One region of the Streptomyces sp. NPDC056480 genome, then DNA from elsewhere that is predicted to be linked to it. Evidence: riboswitches for the same ligand, from Rfam matches in the RefSeq annotation. Region 1 holds a riboswitch; each other region holds the start of a gene.
The links. A riboswitch is a leader RNA that binds a small molecule or an ion and turns the genes downstream of it on or off. The one in region 1 is predicted to bind cobalamin.

Region 1 (3,683 bases):
AATCCGGATAACGAATGCGTTATCAGAGCGTCCGCTTTGGTCTCTTGAGTCCCTTTCGACCGTCGAATTCTGTGGCGTGCGCCACACTCAACTCCCTCGATCACGCGTCAGCCCGTGATAAATCTTCACGACCGCTCGGGGACGCCACCCCTGTTCCCGAGGGCGCTTGGACCGGCTGACCGCCGGTGGCACTCCATCCACATCCGGGGGGATCAGGATCTGATCCGCGGCAGACGCACTCGCAGTCGCGCGGATCAGCATGGAGAAAGGCGCACCACCATGACCTCTGTGCAGGTCGACAAGCAGCACGACGGCACCGACGGGGCCGTGGACGGCGGCGAGGGCTACCAGCGTGGCCTCGGCGCCCGGCAGATCCAGATGATCGCGATCGGCGGCGCCATCGGCACCGGCCTCTTCCTCGGCGCCGGCAAGGCCATCGCCAAGGCGGGGCCCAGCCTGATCCTCGCGTACGCCATCGCGGGCCTGGTCATCTTCTTCATCATGCGCGCCCTCGGCGAGCTCCTCATGTACCGCCCCGTGTCGGGCTCCTTCGCGGAGTACGCACGGGAGTTCGTCGGCCCGTTCTGGGGCTTCGTGACCGGCTGGACGTACTGGCTCTTCTGGGTCGTCACCGGCATCACCGAAGTCACCGCCGCGGCCACCTACATGACGTACTGGTGGGACATCCCGCAGTGGATCTCCGCACTGGTCTTCACCGTGATCCTCTACGGCGCCAACCTGATCTCCGTGAAGCTCTTCGGTGAGCTGGAGTTCTGGTTCTCCATGGTCAAGGTCACCGCCATCATCGGCATGATCCTGATCTGCGCCGGCATCCTCACCATCGGCTTCTCCGACGCCGGGGACACCGCCTCCGTGACCCACCTGTGGGACCAGGGCGGCTTCTTCCCCACCGGCATCGGCAACACGCTGATGACCCTGCAGATCGTCATGTTCGCGTTCCTCGCGGTCGAGCTGGTCGGCGTCACCGCCGGCGAGTCCAAGGACCCGAAGACCGTCCTGCCCAAGGCCATCAACACCGTGCCGTGGCGCATCGCCGTCTTCTACGTCGGCGCGCTGATCATGATCCTGTCGGTCGTCCCGTGGACCGAGTTCCAGCCGGGTGTCTCCCCGTTCGTCGCCGCCTTCGAGAAGATGGGCCTCGGCGTCGGCGCCGCCATCGTCAACTTCGTGGTGCTGACCGCCGCCCTCTCCTCCTGCAACTCGGGCATGTACTCCACCGGCCGCATGCTGCGCGACCTCGCGCTCAACGGCCAGGGCCCGAAGGTCTTCACCAAGCTCACCAAGAGCGGCACCCCGCTGCTCGGCCTGACCTTCTCCGCCTCGCTGATGCTGGTCGGCGTCTGGATCAACTACGTCGCCCCCGGCAAGGCCTTCGAGTACGTCGTCTCCTTCGCCACCATCTCCGGCATGTGGGCCTGGATCATGATCCTGGTCTGCCAGATCCGCTACCGGGCCAAGGCCAACCGCGGCGAGCTCCCCGAGTCCACCTTCAAGGCCCCGGGAGCCCCGTACACCAGCTGGTTCGCGCTGCTCTTCATCGGCATGGTCATCGTGATGATGGGCATCGACGAGGGCGCCCGGGTCTCGCTGTACGCCGCCCCGGTCTGGGGTCTCATCCTCGGCGTCTCCTACCTGGTCCTGAAGTCCCGCAACCCCGAGGGCGCCGCCTTCGTCAAGCGGTCCTGACCGGACCCCACGGGCGATCGCCCCGGGCCGTCCCCAAACGGCCCTGACCTCGATCGTCTCGGCATACGGGCCGTTCCGTACCACTCCCCGGTACGGAACGGCCCGTCGGCTTATCCTGTCGGCATGCTGACCATCACCCGGGCCCTGTACGACCAGATCGTGAAACACTCGCGCGCGGACCACCCCGACGAGGCCTGCGGCGTGGTCGCGGGCCCGGTCGGCACCGGCCGCCCCGAGCGGTTCATCCCCATGCTCAACGCCGCCCGCTCGCCCACCTTCTACGAGTTCGACTCCGCGGACCTGCTCAAGCTCTACCGCGAGATGGACGACCGGGACGAGGAGCCCGTCATCGTCTACCACTCGCACACCGCGACCGAGGCCTACCCGTCCCGCACGGACATCTCGTACGCCAACGAGCCCCAGGCCCACTACGTCCTCGTCTCCACCGCGGACAGCGACGGCGCCGGCCCCTTCCAGTTCCGCTCCTTCGCCATCGTCGAGGGCGTCGTGACCGAGGAAGAGGTCAAGGTCGTCGAGGAGTACGACGCCTGAGACACTGACCGGGACCTACGGGCGGCAGGACCCAGGAAGCCGGTGCGAATCCGGCACGGTCCCGCCACTGTGACCGCCTCCTCCGGGAGACGGAAGCCAGGAACTGACCTGCCGCCTTCTCACCACCGATCGGGGACGTGGAAATCCCCGGAGGAGGCACGTTCCGTCATGTCCCGGCCCCGCCGCACCCGGCTGCCCCTGGCGCCCCTGCTGTCCGCCGCCGCCCTGCTCCCGCTGCTCGCCGCCTGCTCGGCCCCCGCGAAGGAGACCCCCGCGGCCGAGGCCGCCCCGGGATTCCCGTACACCGTCTCCAACTGCGGTGTGAAGACGACCTTCAAGGCCCCGCCGCAGCGCGCGGTCACCATGAACCAGCACGTCACCGAGGTCATGCTCGCCCTCGGCCTGGAGAAGTCCCTCGTCGGCACCGCCTACCTCGACGACGCGATCCTCCCCGCCTACAAGAAGGCGTACGACTCCGTCCCCGTCCTCGCGAAGGAGTACCCCTCCAAGGAGGCCCTGCTCGCCGCGAACCCCGACTTCGTCTACGGCGGTTACTCCTCCGCCTTCTCGGGCAAGGACGGCCGCAGCCGCGACGACCTGAAGCGCGCGGGCATCGACACCCGGCTCAACACCGAGTACTGCCCGTCCGGTTCGCCCTCCGTCGACGACCTCTACCGCGAAGTCGGCGAGATCGGACGGACGTTCGGCGTCCCCGACCGGGCCGAGAAGTGGGTCGGCGAGGCGCGGACCACCGTCGCCGCCACCGAGAAGCGCCTCAAGGGCACCGCGCCCGTCTCCGTCTTCGTCTACGACAGCGGCGACAAGACCGCCTTCACCGCGGGCGGCAAGGGCATCGGCAACGAACTCATCACCCGCGCCGGAGGCCGGAACGTCTTCTCCGACCTCGACAAGGCCTTCGGCGACGCCACCTGGGAGCAGGTCGTCGCCCGCAGGCCCGAGGTCGTCGTCATCTACGACTACGGCTCCACCACCGTCGAACAGAAGAAGAAGCGGCTCATCGACGACCCGGCCCTCAAGGACGTCCCCGCGATCAAGAACCGCCGGTTCGCCGTGATGCCGCTCTCCGACACCGTCCTCGGCGTCCGCGTCCCCGCGGCCGTCGACAAGCTGGCGGCCCAGCTCCACCCGGCCCGATGAACGCGGAGGCCCGCACCACGGGCGCATCCCCGGGAGAGCCGCCCGCCCCGCCACGCATCCCACCGACCCCCGAACCCCCGGACACCCCCACCACCGACCCCGCGCGGTCCGTCGGGCCCGAGTCGCCCACCGGACCCGCGCGGTCCGTCGGGCCCGAGTGGCCCGGGCGGGCCCGTGACTCTCGCTCCGGTCCGGCCGGGCGGGCCGGTGGTGGGAGTCTGCGGTACGCGGTCGTCGTCGCCGGACTGGTCCTCGCCCTCGCCGCC
Region 2 (3,683 bases), on a different contig from region 1:
CAGGTCGTTCACCTCGTCGCGCAGCGCGAGCGCCACCTGCCGCGCGGTGTCCCCGAGCGGCTGGTCGTCCCGTACGAAGGACCAGGCGAGCATGGTCACCGGACCGGTCAGCATGCCCTTGACCGGTTTCGACGTCTGCGCCTGTGCGTACGTCGTCCAGCGCACGGTCATCGGCTCGGGGCGGGAGATGTCCCCGGCCAGGACCGGCGGCCGCACGTAGCGGGTGCCGTAGGACTGGACCCAGCCGTGCTCGGTGGCCAGATAGCCGGTGAGCTGCTCGGCGAAGTACTGCACCATGTCGTTGCGTTCGGGCTCGCCGTGCACCAGGACGTCGATCCCCGTCTTCTCCTGGAAGGAGAGGACCTCGCGGATCTCGTCCTTGATCCGCTCCTCGTAACCGGCGGCGTCGATCCGGCCGGCCCGCAGATCGGCCCGCGCGACGCGCAGCTCGCCCGTCTGCGGGAACGAACCGATGGTCGTCGTCGGCAGCAGCGGAAGGCCCAGCTGGGCCCGCTGGGCCACGGTCCGTACCGGGTACGGCTGCGAGCGCCGCCCGTCGGCGTCGGTGATGGCGGCGGCACGGGCCCGCACGGCGGGGTCCCGGGTGAGCGCGGACCCGGCTCGGGACGCCAGATCGGCGCGGTTCGCGGCGAGTTCGGCCGCGACGGCGTCCGTGCCCTGGGCGAGCCCGCGCGCCAGGACGGCGATCTCCGCGGTCTTCTGGCGGGCGAACGCGAGCCAGCGGGCGATCTGCGGATCGATCTCCCGCTCGGCGGCGGCGTCGATCGGCACGTGCAACAGGGAGCAGGAGGCGGCGACGTCCACCCGATCGGCGAGCCCGAGGAGGGTACCGAGGGTCCCCAGGGACTTCTGGTAGTCGTTGATCCAGACGTTGCGTCCATTGACGACACCCGCCACCAGGCGCTTGCCGGGCAGCCCGCCGACGCCGGCGAGGTCGTCCAGGTTGGCGGCGCCCGAGTCCGTGAAGTCGAGGGCGAGCCCTTCGACCGGCGCCTTGGCCAGCACGCCCAGGGCGTCCCCGAGCCGCCCGAAGTAGGAGGCGACGAGCAGCTTCGGTCGGTCGGTGGCGCCGCCCAGTCGACGGTAGGCGCGGGCGACGGCGTCGAGCTCCGCCGGTGTCCGGTCCTGCACCAGCGCGGGCTCGTCCAGCTGCACCCAGGCGGCCCCGGCCGCGCGGAGATCGGCGAGCACCTCCGCGTACACCGGCAGCAGACGGTCCAGCAGGGTCAGCGGCTCGAAGTCCGGAGCCGCGCCCTGCGCGGGCTTGGCGAGCAGCAGGTAGGTGACGGGGCCGACGAGCACCGGCCGGGCGGCATGGCCGAGCGCGAGGGCCTCCTTCAGCTCGGCGACCTGCTTGCGGGAGTCGGCGGTGAACACGGTGTCGGGTCCCAGCTCGGGCACCAGGTAGTGGTAGTTGGTGTCGAACCACTTGGTCATCTCCAGCGGCGCGACGTCCTGGGTGCCGCGGGCCATCGCGAAGTACCCGTCGAGCGCGTCCGTCTCGACGGCCGCACGGTGCCGGTCGGGGACGGCGCCGACCATCACGCTGGTGTCCAGGACGTGGTCGTAGTACGAGAAGTCACCGGTCGGCACCTCGTGGAGACCGGCCTCGGTCAGCTGCCGCCAGTTCGACCGGCGCAGCTCGGCCGCGGTCTCCCGGAGCGCGCCGGCGTCGACACGGCCCTTCCAGTACCCCTCGACGGCCTTCTTCAGCTCACGGTTCTCCCCCTGGCGGGGGTACCCGTACACGGTGGCTCGTACTGCCGCGGCCGCGGGCTTCGGTGTCACGGAACTCTCCTTCGCGAGATGTGTCCTGAGCGCCCCGGAGACGGGACGCGGACGCGAAGGAACGGACAGACCGGCGGACCACGACGCGGGAAGCCGCACGTGCCGCTCGATATGCGCGCCGACCCGCCCACGAGGTCACCGGGATCTCCGCACACGGAATCGTCCGCGCGCGGGCAACGGGCAGGTCTTCGGACTCGCGGGCACGCTCTCCGGATCGACCGGAGGGCACCTACTGGCCGTCGCTTCCCAGACCCGTCCGGGCCCAGTGCGTATGACGGCGGTCGTTCCCGCTCACCGCTGCGGGGCAGTCCCGGATTCCCACCGGGTTCCCTCTTACGACGCATCCCGCCTGGCGGACGGGGCGAACCAGCTGCACGGCCACCTTAGGCGGACGAGGGCCTACCGCACACCCCTGACCGCATGCCGGAACGCGACGACCGCACTTCGGCGGCCTTCATCGGTGGAGGTGTTGCCGCCAGTCCTGCGGGACGCGGTCGGCCGGGCCGGGGGCCGGCTGGCCGGCGGGGTGGCCGTCCGGCGGGGCCAGGGCGGGACCCGCGTCGTACAGGTCGTCGGTGGCGTAGTTCCAGAACCAGCTCTCGCCCGGCTCGAAGCTCTGGACGAGGGGATGCCCGGTGGACTTCCAGTGCGCGGTGGCGTGCTGGGCCGGGGAGGAGTCGCAGCAGCCGATGTGCCCGCACTGGGCGCAGCGCCGAAGGTGGAACCACCAGCCGCCCACCGCGTCGCAGTCCCCGCAGCCGGGGCCGGCGGGCGGGACGCTCGGGTCGATTCCCTCGATCTCGGTCATGAGCGCTCCTCCGCGGTGTCAGTGGTGTCAGGGGTATCCGTAGGGTCGGCGGCGGTCAGGGGCAGCAGTACCTGGAACCGGGTGTCGCCCGGGACGGACTCGACCTGGAGGCTTCCGTGGTGCTTGCTCACGACGATCCGCCAGGAGATGTCGAGGCCGAGACCGGTGCCCTCGCCGACCGGCTTGGTCGTGAAGAAGGGGTCGAAGATGCGGCTGCGGATCTCCTCGGGGACGCCGGGGCCCGTGTCGCGGAACTCCACGAGCAGCCGGTCGCCCTCCCGGGCCGTGCGGACCGTCAGGGTGCCGTCGCCGCCGTCGCTCCCGATGGCGGACACCGCGTTGTCGATGAGGTTGGTCCACACCTGGTTCAGCTCCGCCGGATAGGCGGGCACGTCGGGGAGGGAACGGTCGTAGTCCTTGACGACGCGCACCCGGTTGCCGATCTTGCCGGACAGCATCAGGAGCGTGCTGTCGAGCAGTTCGTGGACGTCGACCTCGCGGTGCGGGGCGCGGTCCAGCTGCGCGTACTGCTTGGCCGCGTCCACCAGGTGGGAGATGCGGTTGGTGGAGTCGTCGATCTCGTCCATCAACAGCTCCGTCTCGACCGTGTAGTTGAGCCAGCCGACGGCCCCGGGCAGCACGTCGTCGGCCACGGTCGCCGCCACCTGCTCCAGCCAGTCCGTGTCCAGACCGGCCTGGACGAAGGTGGGCGCGATGCGCCAGCCCTCCGGGATGCCGTGGTCCTCCAGCCAGTCGGCGAGCTCGTCCTCCCGGTCGGCCGCCTCCAGCGGGCTCAGCACCGGCGCCTTGGCGACCCGCTCCGCGGTGCGCTCCTGGATCTCGATGAGGTCGGCGAGCGCCTCCCGGGAGTAGGGCCCCTTGGCGATGACGGACAGCTTGTGCCGCATCTTGCCGACCCGCTCCCGGAGCGACGCCGTCGCCCGGACGGCCGCCGCGGCGGGGTTGTTCAGCTCGTGGGTGAGTCCGGCGGACAACGAGCCGAGCGCGAGGAGCCGTTCGCGCTGACCGATGGCGCGCTGGGTGTTCTTGGAGCCGAAGAACAGCC
Region 3 (3,683 bases), on a different contig from region 1:
CCCCGGCGCCGGAGATGAACTGCTTCACTCCGGTCAGGACGTAGTGCCCGCCGTCCCGTTCGGCGCGGGACCGCAGCGCGGCGGCGTCCGAGCCGGCGCCGGGTTCGGTGAGGCAGTAGCTGCCCAGGGTCTCGGCGGAGCAGAGGCCGGGCAGCCACCGGGCACGCTGGGCGGGGTCTCCGTACCGGTCGATCATCCAGGCGACCATGTTGTGGATGGAGAGGTAGCCGGCGATGGAGGGGCAGCCGGTCGCCAGGGTCTCGAAGACGAGGACGCCGTCGGCCCGGGTGAGTCCGGAGCCGCCGTGCTCCTCCCGTACGTAGACGCCGCCGAGGCCGAGTGCGGCGGCCCTGCGGATGACGTCGACGGGGAAGTGTTTGTCCTGGTCCCAGGCCACGGCGTGCGGGGCGAGTTGCTCCTGTGCGAAGTCCAGGGTGACTTCGGCGAGGGCGAGCTGGTCCTCGGTGAGGGTGGTCACGGCGCTCATCCCATCGTCGGGATGGTGAAGCTCGCGCCTTCCTTGACCCCGGAGGGCCAGCGCGAGGTGACGGTCTTGGTCCGGGTGTAGAAGCGGATGGAGTCGGGGCCGTGCTGGTTCAGGTCGCCGAAGCCGGAGCGCTTCCAGCCGCCGAAGGTGTGGTAGGCGACGGGGACCGGGATGGGGACGTTCACGCCGACCATGCCGGTGTTGACGCGGCGGGTGAAGTCGCGGGCGGTGTCGCCGTCCCGGGTGAAGATCGCCACGCCGTTGCCGTACGGGTGCTCGCTGGGCAGCCGCAGGGCCTCCTCGTAGTCCGCGGCCCGTACGACGCACAGGACGGGGCCGAAGATCTCCTCCTGGTGGATCCTCATCGAGGGGGTGACCCGGTCGAACAGCGAGGGTCCGGCGAAGAATCCGTCCTCGTGACCGGGGAGAGTGAACTCCCGTCCGTCTACGACGAGTTCGGCTCCCTCGGCGACGCCGATGCCGACGTAGCGGTTCACCCGGTGGAGGGCGTCGCGGCTCACGAGGGGACCGAAGTCCGCGTCCGGGTCGTCGGAGGTGCCGATCCGCAGGCCCGCGATGCGCTCCTTCAGCTTCGCGACGAGCGCGTCGGCGGTCTCCTCCCCCACCGGGACGGCGACGGAGATGGCCATGCAGCGCTCGCCGGCGGACCCGTAGCCGGCGCCGATCAGCGCGTCGGCGGCCTGGTCGAGGTCGGCGTCGGGCATCACGATCATGTGGTTCTTGGCGCCGCCGAAGCACTGGGCGCGTTTGCCGTGCGCGGCGGCGGTGGCGTAGATGTGCGCCGCGATCGGGGTGGAGCCGACGAAGCCGAGGGCCTGGACGCGGGGGTCTTCGATGAGGGTGTCGACGGCTTCCTTGCCGCCGTTGACGACGTTGAGCACGCCGGGCGGGAGCCCGGCCTCCAGGAACAGCTCGGCGAGCCGCAGGGGTACGGAGGGGTCACGCTCGGACGGCTTGAGGATGAACGCGTTCCCGCAGGCCAGGGCCGGTGCGGCCTTCCACAGCGGGATCATCGCGGGGAAGTTGAAGGGGGTGATCCCGGCGACGACTCCCAGTGGGCTGCGGAGCGAGTGCACGTCGATGCCGGTGCCTGCGTTGTCGGTGAACTCCCCCTTGAGGAGGTGCGGGATCCCGGCGGCGAACTCGACCACCTCCAGGCCGCGTTGAAGATCGCCGTGGGCGTCGGCGACGGTCTTGCCGTGTTCGGCGGAGAGCAGCCGGGCCAGGGAGTCCCTTTCGCCCTCGACGAGTTGGAGGAAGCGCAGCAGGACGCGTGCGCGTCGCTGCGGATTCCACCGGCCCCACTCCTGCTGGGCCGTCTCGGCGTCGGCGATCGCCGCCTCGGTGTCGACGCGTCCGGCCAGGGGGACCCTGGCCTGGACCGCGCCGGTGTTGGGGTCGTACACGTCGGCGAAGAGACCGGAGGTGCCGGTGGTGTGCTTTCCGCCGATGAAATGGGTGAGTTCGCGGACCATCGAAGCCTGCTCTCGTCAGGTGAGGATCCGAGGAGGGCGCGGCGAGGAGAGCGAGCACGGCACCGATCGGGGTGCGCGCACGCGGGTCCTCCCGCGGGACAGGGGGAGGCGAGGACGCCTCCGTCGAGTCACGAACGCGAGGACAGGGCCTCGGGGTTCGGGTACTCCGCCGGATCACCTGGGCCGTGGTCACGTACCGGTGCCATGCGTGTCTGCTCCATCCTCGTGGACAACACGGAACACCCCACGGCCGGTATCCTGACTCCCGGATCAGCGCGCGCTCTCCGGCCTTCCCGACGGATGGATTCCGTCAGTGGCCTCATCTGCTGAAGAGCACACTCCCCGGTCACAGTGGCGGGACCGCGCCGGATTCACACCGGCTTCCCTGCACCGCGGGCTTGTCCACGAACATATAGTTGGACGTCCTAGTAAGTCCACCCCCCACCCCGGGGGGGCGGGCGTCTCAGTCGACGACGCGCAGCCTGGTGACGCTCAGGTCGAGCGCCCCGCGGACATGGCCGTTCGGTGCGCTCGCGGTCCGCTGGAGGAAGCGCACGACCTCGGCTGTGATGACCTCGCCCGGCAGGACGTTGGGGATGCCGGGCGGGTACGCGGCCAGCGTGTCCGCGGAGATCCGTCCGACGGCCCGCTCCGCGGGCAGCACCCGGGTCGGGCTCAGAAACGCCTCGCGGGCCGTGAGCTTCGCGGGGCCGGGTACGGGCAGGTGCGGCACGGCCGCCGGGTCGGTGCCGGATCCGGTGAGCGGCGACGGCAGGGTGTGCAGGGCTTCGAGGAACCGGTCCGTGTCGGGGACGAAGCCCGCGCCGATCACGGCGACGATCGCCGCGTCGGTCGCCACCTCGACCATCACCCGGTGGTCCCGGAAGAGCAGCCGCCTGGCCTCGTGGCCCGTGATCCCGCCGGCGCGGGTGTCGAGGGCGATCCGCAGCGGATCGAAGCCGACGATGTCGGGGAAGGCGGGGAAGCCGTCACTCACCACCCTGAACCGGCCGAGCGCCCGCACGACGCCCCGGACCTCGTCGGCGGCCTCGACCGACGCCGCCGTCGCCACGGCGTCGGTGACCAGGCTCCTGCGCGCGAGATCCAGGGACGCGGTCAGCAGCGCACTGGCCGAGGTGGACTGCACCAGCCGGAACGCCCGGTCCACCAGCGCTTCGAGCCGGTCCGCGAACGGGCCTTCCGCCACGTGCAGCATCGCCGACTGCGTCAGGCTGCCCGCGAGCTTGTGCGTACTGGACGTCACCAGGTCCGCGCCCAGGGAGAGCGCGCCCGCGGGAAGCGCGGGGTGGAAGCCGAAGTGGGATCCCCATGCCTCGTCGACGATCAGGGGGACTCCGGCGGCATGGGCGGTGTCCGCGAGGGCGCGCACGTCGGCGACCGCGCCGAAGTAGCTCGGGGAGACGATGTACACGGCGGCCGCGTCGGGCGTCCGCTCCAGTGCCGCCGCCACGTCCGCGGCGGTCACGCCGTGGGCGATGCCCTGCTCGCGGTCGACCGAAGGCTGGACGAAGACCGCGTCCATGCCCGAGAGCACGAGCCCGTCGATCACGCTGGAGTGCACGCTGCGCTGCACGACGAGCGTGCGGCCCAGCGAGGGGGCCACCATCGAGGCGATCTGGTTGCCCTGCGACGCGCCGTTGGTCAGGAACCAGGTGCGCCGGGCGCCCCAGGCTTCCGCG
Region 4 (3,683 bases), on a different contig from region 1:
GCCACGTCCTCGGCGCTGCTGTTCGCCGCGCTCGACGAGATCGCACGTACGGGGACCCCGGGCACGAAGGCAGCCTCGTGAGCACCGCGAGCGGGACGGGATCGGGTGGGATCGCCCCCGGGTCGACCGGTTTCGGGGCCGGGGCCGGGGCCGGGGCCAAGTCCGTCGGCATCGTGCTCGTCTCGCACAGCGCCGCCGTCGCGACCGCCGTGGCCGAGCTGGCACGGGGGCTCGCCGGTGGCGGGGGCCTCGCCCCGATCCTCCCGGCCGGCGGGACCCCGGATGGCGGTCTCGGGACGAGTTCCGAGCTGATCGCCGAGGCGGCGAAGGCCGTCGACCGGGGCGCCGGTGTGGCGATCCTCGTCGATCTGGGGAGCGCGGTACTCACCGTGAAGGCCCTCCTCGCCGAGGGCGACGAACTTCCCGAGGGTTCCCGGCTCGTGGACGCGCCGTTCGTCGAGGGCGCGGTCGCCGCCCTGGTCACGGCGAGCGCGGGCGGGGACCTCGACGCCGTGGCGGCCGCGGCGTCGGAGGCGTACGCCTACCGCAAGGCGTGACCGCAGGAGTGACCGCAGGAGTGACCGCGGGGTGACTTCGGGGAGTGAGCGTGGGGCCGCACCCGGTGGCGACCGTGTTGTGATCCAGCAGGTCAACGCACTAATGTCGCAGGGCCTTGGTGTACGGGAAACCGGTGCAGTACCGGTGCGGCCCTCGCCACTGTGATCGGGAGGTCCGGCTCCACCCCCGCGGGGAACACCCTCGGGGAAGCCACTGGACCACGTCGGGAGACCGTCGTGGTGTGGGAAGGCGGAGTCGGGCGGAATGACCGTCAGCCAGGAGACCGGCCAGGGTGCGTTGTCCATCCACGAGGTGCTGGAGAGGGTCTCCCAACCATGCATATAGCCGAGGGGTATCTGCCCCCTGTGCACGCGGCCGCCTGGGGCGTCGCGTCCGCGCCGTTCGTCGTCCACGGGGTCCGCGCGCTGACCCGCGAGGTGCGGTCGAATCCTGAGTCCACCCTGTTGCTCGGCGCCGCCGGCGCCTTCACGTTCGTCCTGTCGGCACTCAAGTTGCCCTCGGTCACCGGCAGTTGCTCCCATCCAACCGGTACGGGCCTGGGTGCCATCCTGTTCCGGCCGCCGATCATGGCGGTCCTGGGGACGATCACCCTGCTCTTCCAGGCCCTGCTGCTCGCCCACGGCGGGCTGACCACGCTCGGCGCGAACGTCTTCTCCATGGCGATCGTGGGGCCCTGGGCGGGATACGGGGCCTTCGTCCTGTTGCGCCGGTTCGGTGCCCCGCTGATGGTCGCCGTCTTCTTCGGCGCGTTCGTCGCCGACCTGTCCACGTACTGCGTGACCAGCGTCCAGCTGGCGCTCGCCTTCCCCGACCCGGGCAGCGGCATCCCCGGCGCGCTCGCCAAGTTCGGCGGGATCTTCGCCGTCACGCAGATTCCGCTCGCGGTCAGCGAGGGCCTGCTCACCGTGCTCGTGATGCGGCTGCTCACCCAGTCCAGCAAGGGCGACCTGATCCGGCTCGGCGTCCTCACCGGACGCACGTCGGAGCGACGCGAGGAGGCGGCCGCGCGATGAACCGGAACACGAAGATCAACGCCCTGCTGCTGCTCGTCGTCGCCGCGCTCGCGGTCCTGCCGCTCGCGCTGGGGCTCGGGGACCACAAGGAGGAGCCCTTCGCCGGGGCCGACGCGGAGGCCGAGACCGCGATCACGGAACTCCAGCCGGACTACGAGCCGTGGTTCAGCCCGCTCTACGAGCCGCCGTCCGGGGAGATCGAGTCGGCGCTGTTCGCCCTGCAGGCCGCCCTCGGCGCCGGTGTCCTGGCGTACTACTTCGGTCTGCGGCGCGGCCGGCGGCAGGGGGCGGCGCGGGCCGGGGCGGCCGGGCCGGCCGATGCCGATGCCTCGGCCGCGATCCCGACCGCGACCGTGACCGCGGACCACGAGGGCGGCCCGGGTGGCGGGTCCGCCGGCGGGCCGGGCGCGTAGTCGCCGATGCTGCCGATAGACGCGGCGGCGCACAGCAGTCGCTGGCGCCGCCGCCATCCCGCCGAGAAGGCACTCCTCGGCTTCGGTCTCACCCTGTGCGCGGTCGGTCTGCCGCCGTGGCCGGGCGCGGTCCTCGTCGCGGCGGCCACGCTCACGGTGCTGCTCGGTCCGGCCGGTGTGCCGGGCCGGGCCCTGTGGCGGGCGTTCCGCATCCCGCTCGGCTTCTGTGTCACGGGCGCGATTCCGCTGCTCTTCGAGGTGGGCGGCTCCCGGGGGCTGGTGGCGCTCGCGCCCGACGGCCCGACGCACGCGGGCGAGTTGCTGCTGCGGACCGCTTCGGCGTCGCTCGGAGTGCTGCTCTTCGCGTTCACGACGCCGGTGTCCGACGTCCTGCCCCGGCTGGTACGGGCGGGGGTGCCGGCGCCGGTGGTGGACGTGGCGCTGGTGATGTACCGGATGATCTTCCTGCTCCTCGACGCGATGTCCAAGATCCGGCAGGCGCAGGCGTCCCGGCTCGGGCACACCACGCGTGCCGCGACCTGGCGTTCCCTCGCCGGCCTCGGTGCGACCACGTTCGTCCGGGCCTTCGACCGGGCGCAGCGCCTCCAGTCGGGGCTCGCCGGGCGCGGGTACGACGGGACATTGCGGGTCCTGGTGCCCGCGTGCGCGCTCTCCCGCCCGTTCCTCGCCGCGACGGGCGTGCTGCTCGCCGGACTCGTCGCCCTCACCCTCGTACTGGAAAGGCTCCTTCCGTGACGTCTCCGACCCCTGTCGTGGAACTGGTGCACGCCGGCTTCGCCTACGAGGACGGGCCCCCGGTCCTGTCCGGCGTGGACTTCGCCGTCGCGGAGGGGCGGGCGGTCGCGCTGCTCGGGCGCAACGGCAGCGGCAAGACGACGCTGCTGCGCCTGCTCAGCGGCGGGCTGCGGTGCGTGAGCGGGTCGCTGCGTCTGGACGGTACGGAGGTGGCGCACGACCGGAAGGGGCTGACCCGGCTCCGGACGACCGTGCAGCTGGTGGTGCAGGATCCCGACGACCAGCTGTTCGCCGCGTCGGTGGAGCAGGACGTGTCGTTCGGGCCGATGAACCTGGGGCTGCCGGAGGACGAGGTGCGACGGCGGGTCCACGAGGCCCTGGAGGCGCTGGACATCACGGCGCTCGCCGACCGGCCGACGCATCTGCTGTCGTACGGGCAGCGCAAGCGGGCGGCGATCGCCGGCGCGGTGGCGATGCGGCCCCGGGTCCTGATCATGGACGAGCCGACGGCCGGTCTCGATCCGCACGGGCAGGAGCGGCTGCTCGACGCGCTCCAGCGGCTGCGGGAGGCGGGTACGACCGTGCTGATGGCCACGCACGACGTGGATCTGGCGTTGCGCTGGGCGGACGAGGCGGCGGTGCTCGCCCCGTCGGGACTGCGGACCGGCCCGGTCGCGGAGCTCCTCGCGGACGACGCGCTGCTCGACGAGGCACGGCTGCGCCGCCCCTGGGGTACGGCGGTGGCCCGGCTGCTCCGCACCCACGGCCTGCTGGCGGCGGGGGCGGCCGAGCCACGGACGCCGGAGGAGCTGGACGCGTGGCTCGGGGCGGCGGCGACCCCGCTGCGTACCGAGTAGCTCGGAGCGACGGCGACGGCGACGGCGACGGCGACGGCGAGCAACTGCGACGACCGACCGCGACG

Region 2: linked by a shared signal. The riboswitch ahead of metE (5-methyltetrahydropteroyltriglutamate--homocysteine S-methyltransferase) and the one ahead of ACFQ79_RS08855 (ABC transporter substrate-binding protein) in region 1 are both predicted to bind cobalamin.
Region 3: linked by a shared signal. The riboswitch ahead of ACFQ79_RS04775 (CoA-acylating methylmalonate-semialdehyde dehydrogenase) and the one ahead of ACFQ79_RS08855 (ABC transporter substrate-binding protein) in region 1 are both predicted to bind cobalamin.
Region 4: linked by a shared signal. The riboswitch ahead of ACFQ79_RS20310 (energy-coupling factor ABC transporter permease) and the one ahead of ACFQ79_RS08855 (ABC transporter substrate-binding protein) in region 1 are both predicted to bind cobalamin.

Annotation. Positions count from the first base shown of each region.
Region 1 is NZ_JBHTSA010000012.1:110,063-113,745, forward strand. Features, by position in the region: gene ACFQ79_RS08845 (amino acid permease) at 280-1,707, shown strand; gene ACFQ79_RS08850 (Mov34/MPN/PAD-1 family protein) at 1,831-2,259, shown strand; cobalamin riboswitch at 2,253-2,386, shown strand; gene ACFQ79_RS08855 (ABC transporter substrate-binding protein) at 2,428-3,417, shown strand; gene ACFQ79_RS08860 (FecCD family ABC transporter permease) at 3,414-3,683, shown strand, end outside.
Region 2 is NZ_JBHTSA010000005.1:170,644-174,326, reverse strand. Features, by position in the region: gene metE (5-methyltetrahydropteroyltriglutamate--homocysteine S-methyltransferase) at 1-1,809, opposite strand, end outside; cobalamin riboswitch at 1,971-2,195, opposite strand; gene ACFQ79_RS04745 (UBP-type zinc finger domain-containing protein) at 2,264-2,617, opposite strand; gene ACFQ79_RS04740 (ATP-binding protein) at 2,614-3,683, opposite strand, start outside.
Region 3 is NZ_JBHTSA010000005.1:178,366-182,048, forward strand. Features, by position in the region: gene ACFQ79_RS04770 (acyl-CoA dehydrogenase family protein) at 1-487, opposite strand, end outside; gene ACFQ79_RS04775 (CoA-acylating methylmalonate-semialdehyde dehydrogenase) at 484-1,983, opposite strand; cobalamin riboswitch at 2,214-2,393, opposite strand; gene ACFQ79_RS04780 (aminotransferase class I/II-fold pyridoxal phosphate-dependent enzyme) at 2,447-3,683, opposite strand, start outside.
Region 4 is NZ_JBHTSA010000043.1:40,770-44,452, forward strand. Features, by position in the region: gene dhaL (dihydroxyacetone kinase subunit DhaL) at 1-81, shown strand, start outside; gene ACFQ79_RS20305 (PTS-dependent dihydroxyacetone kinase phosphotransferase subunit DhaM) at 111-557, shown strand; cobalamin riboswitch at 658-865, shown strand; gene ACFQ79_RS20310 (energy-coupling factor ABC transporter permease) at 894-1,592, shown strand; gene ACFQ79_RS20315 (energy-coupling factor ABC transporter substrate-binding protein) at 1,589-2,005, shown strand; gene cbiQ (cobalt ECF transporter T component CbiQ) at 2,012-2,761, shown strand; gene ACFQ79_RS20325 (energy-coupling factor ABC transporter ATP-binding protein) at 2,758-3,618, shown strand.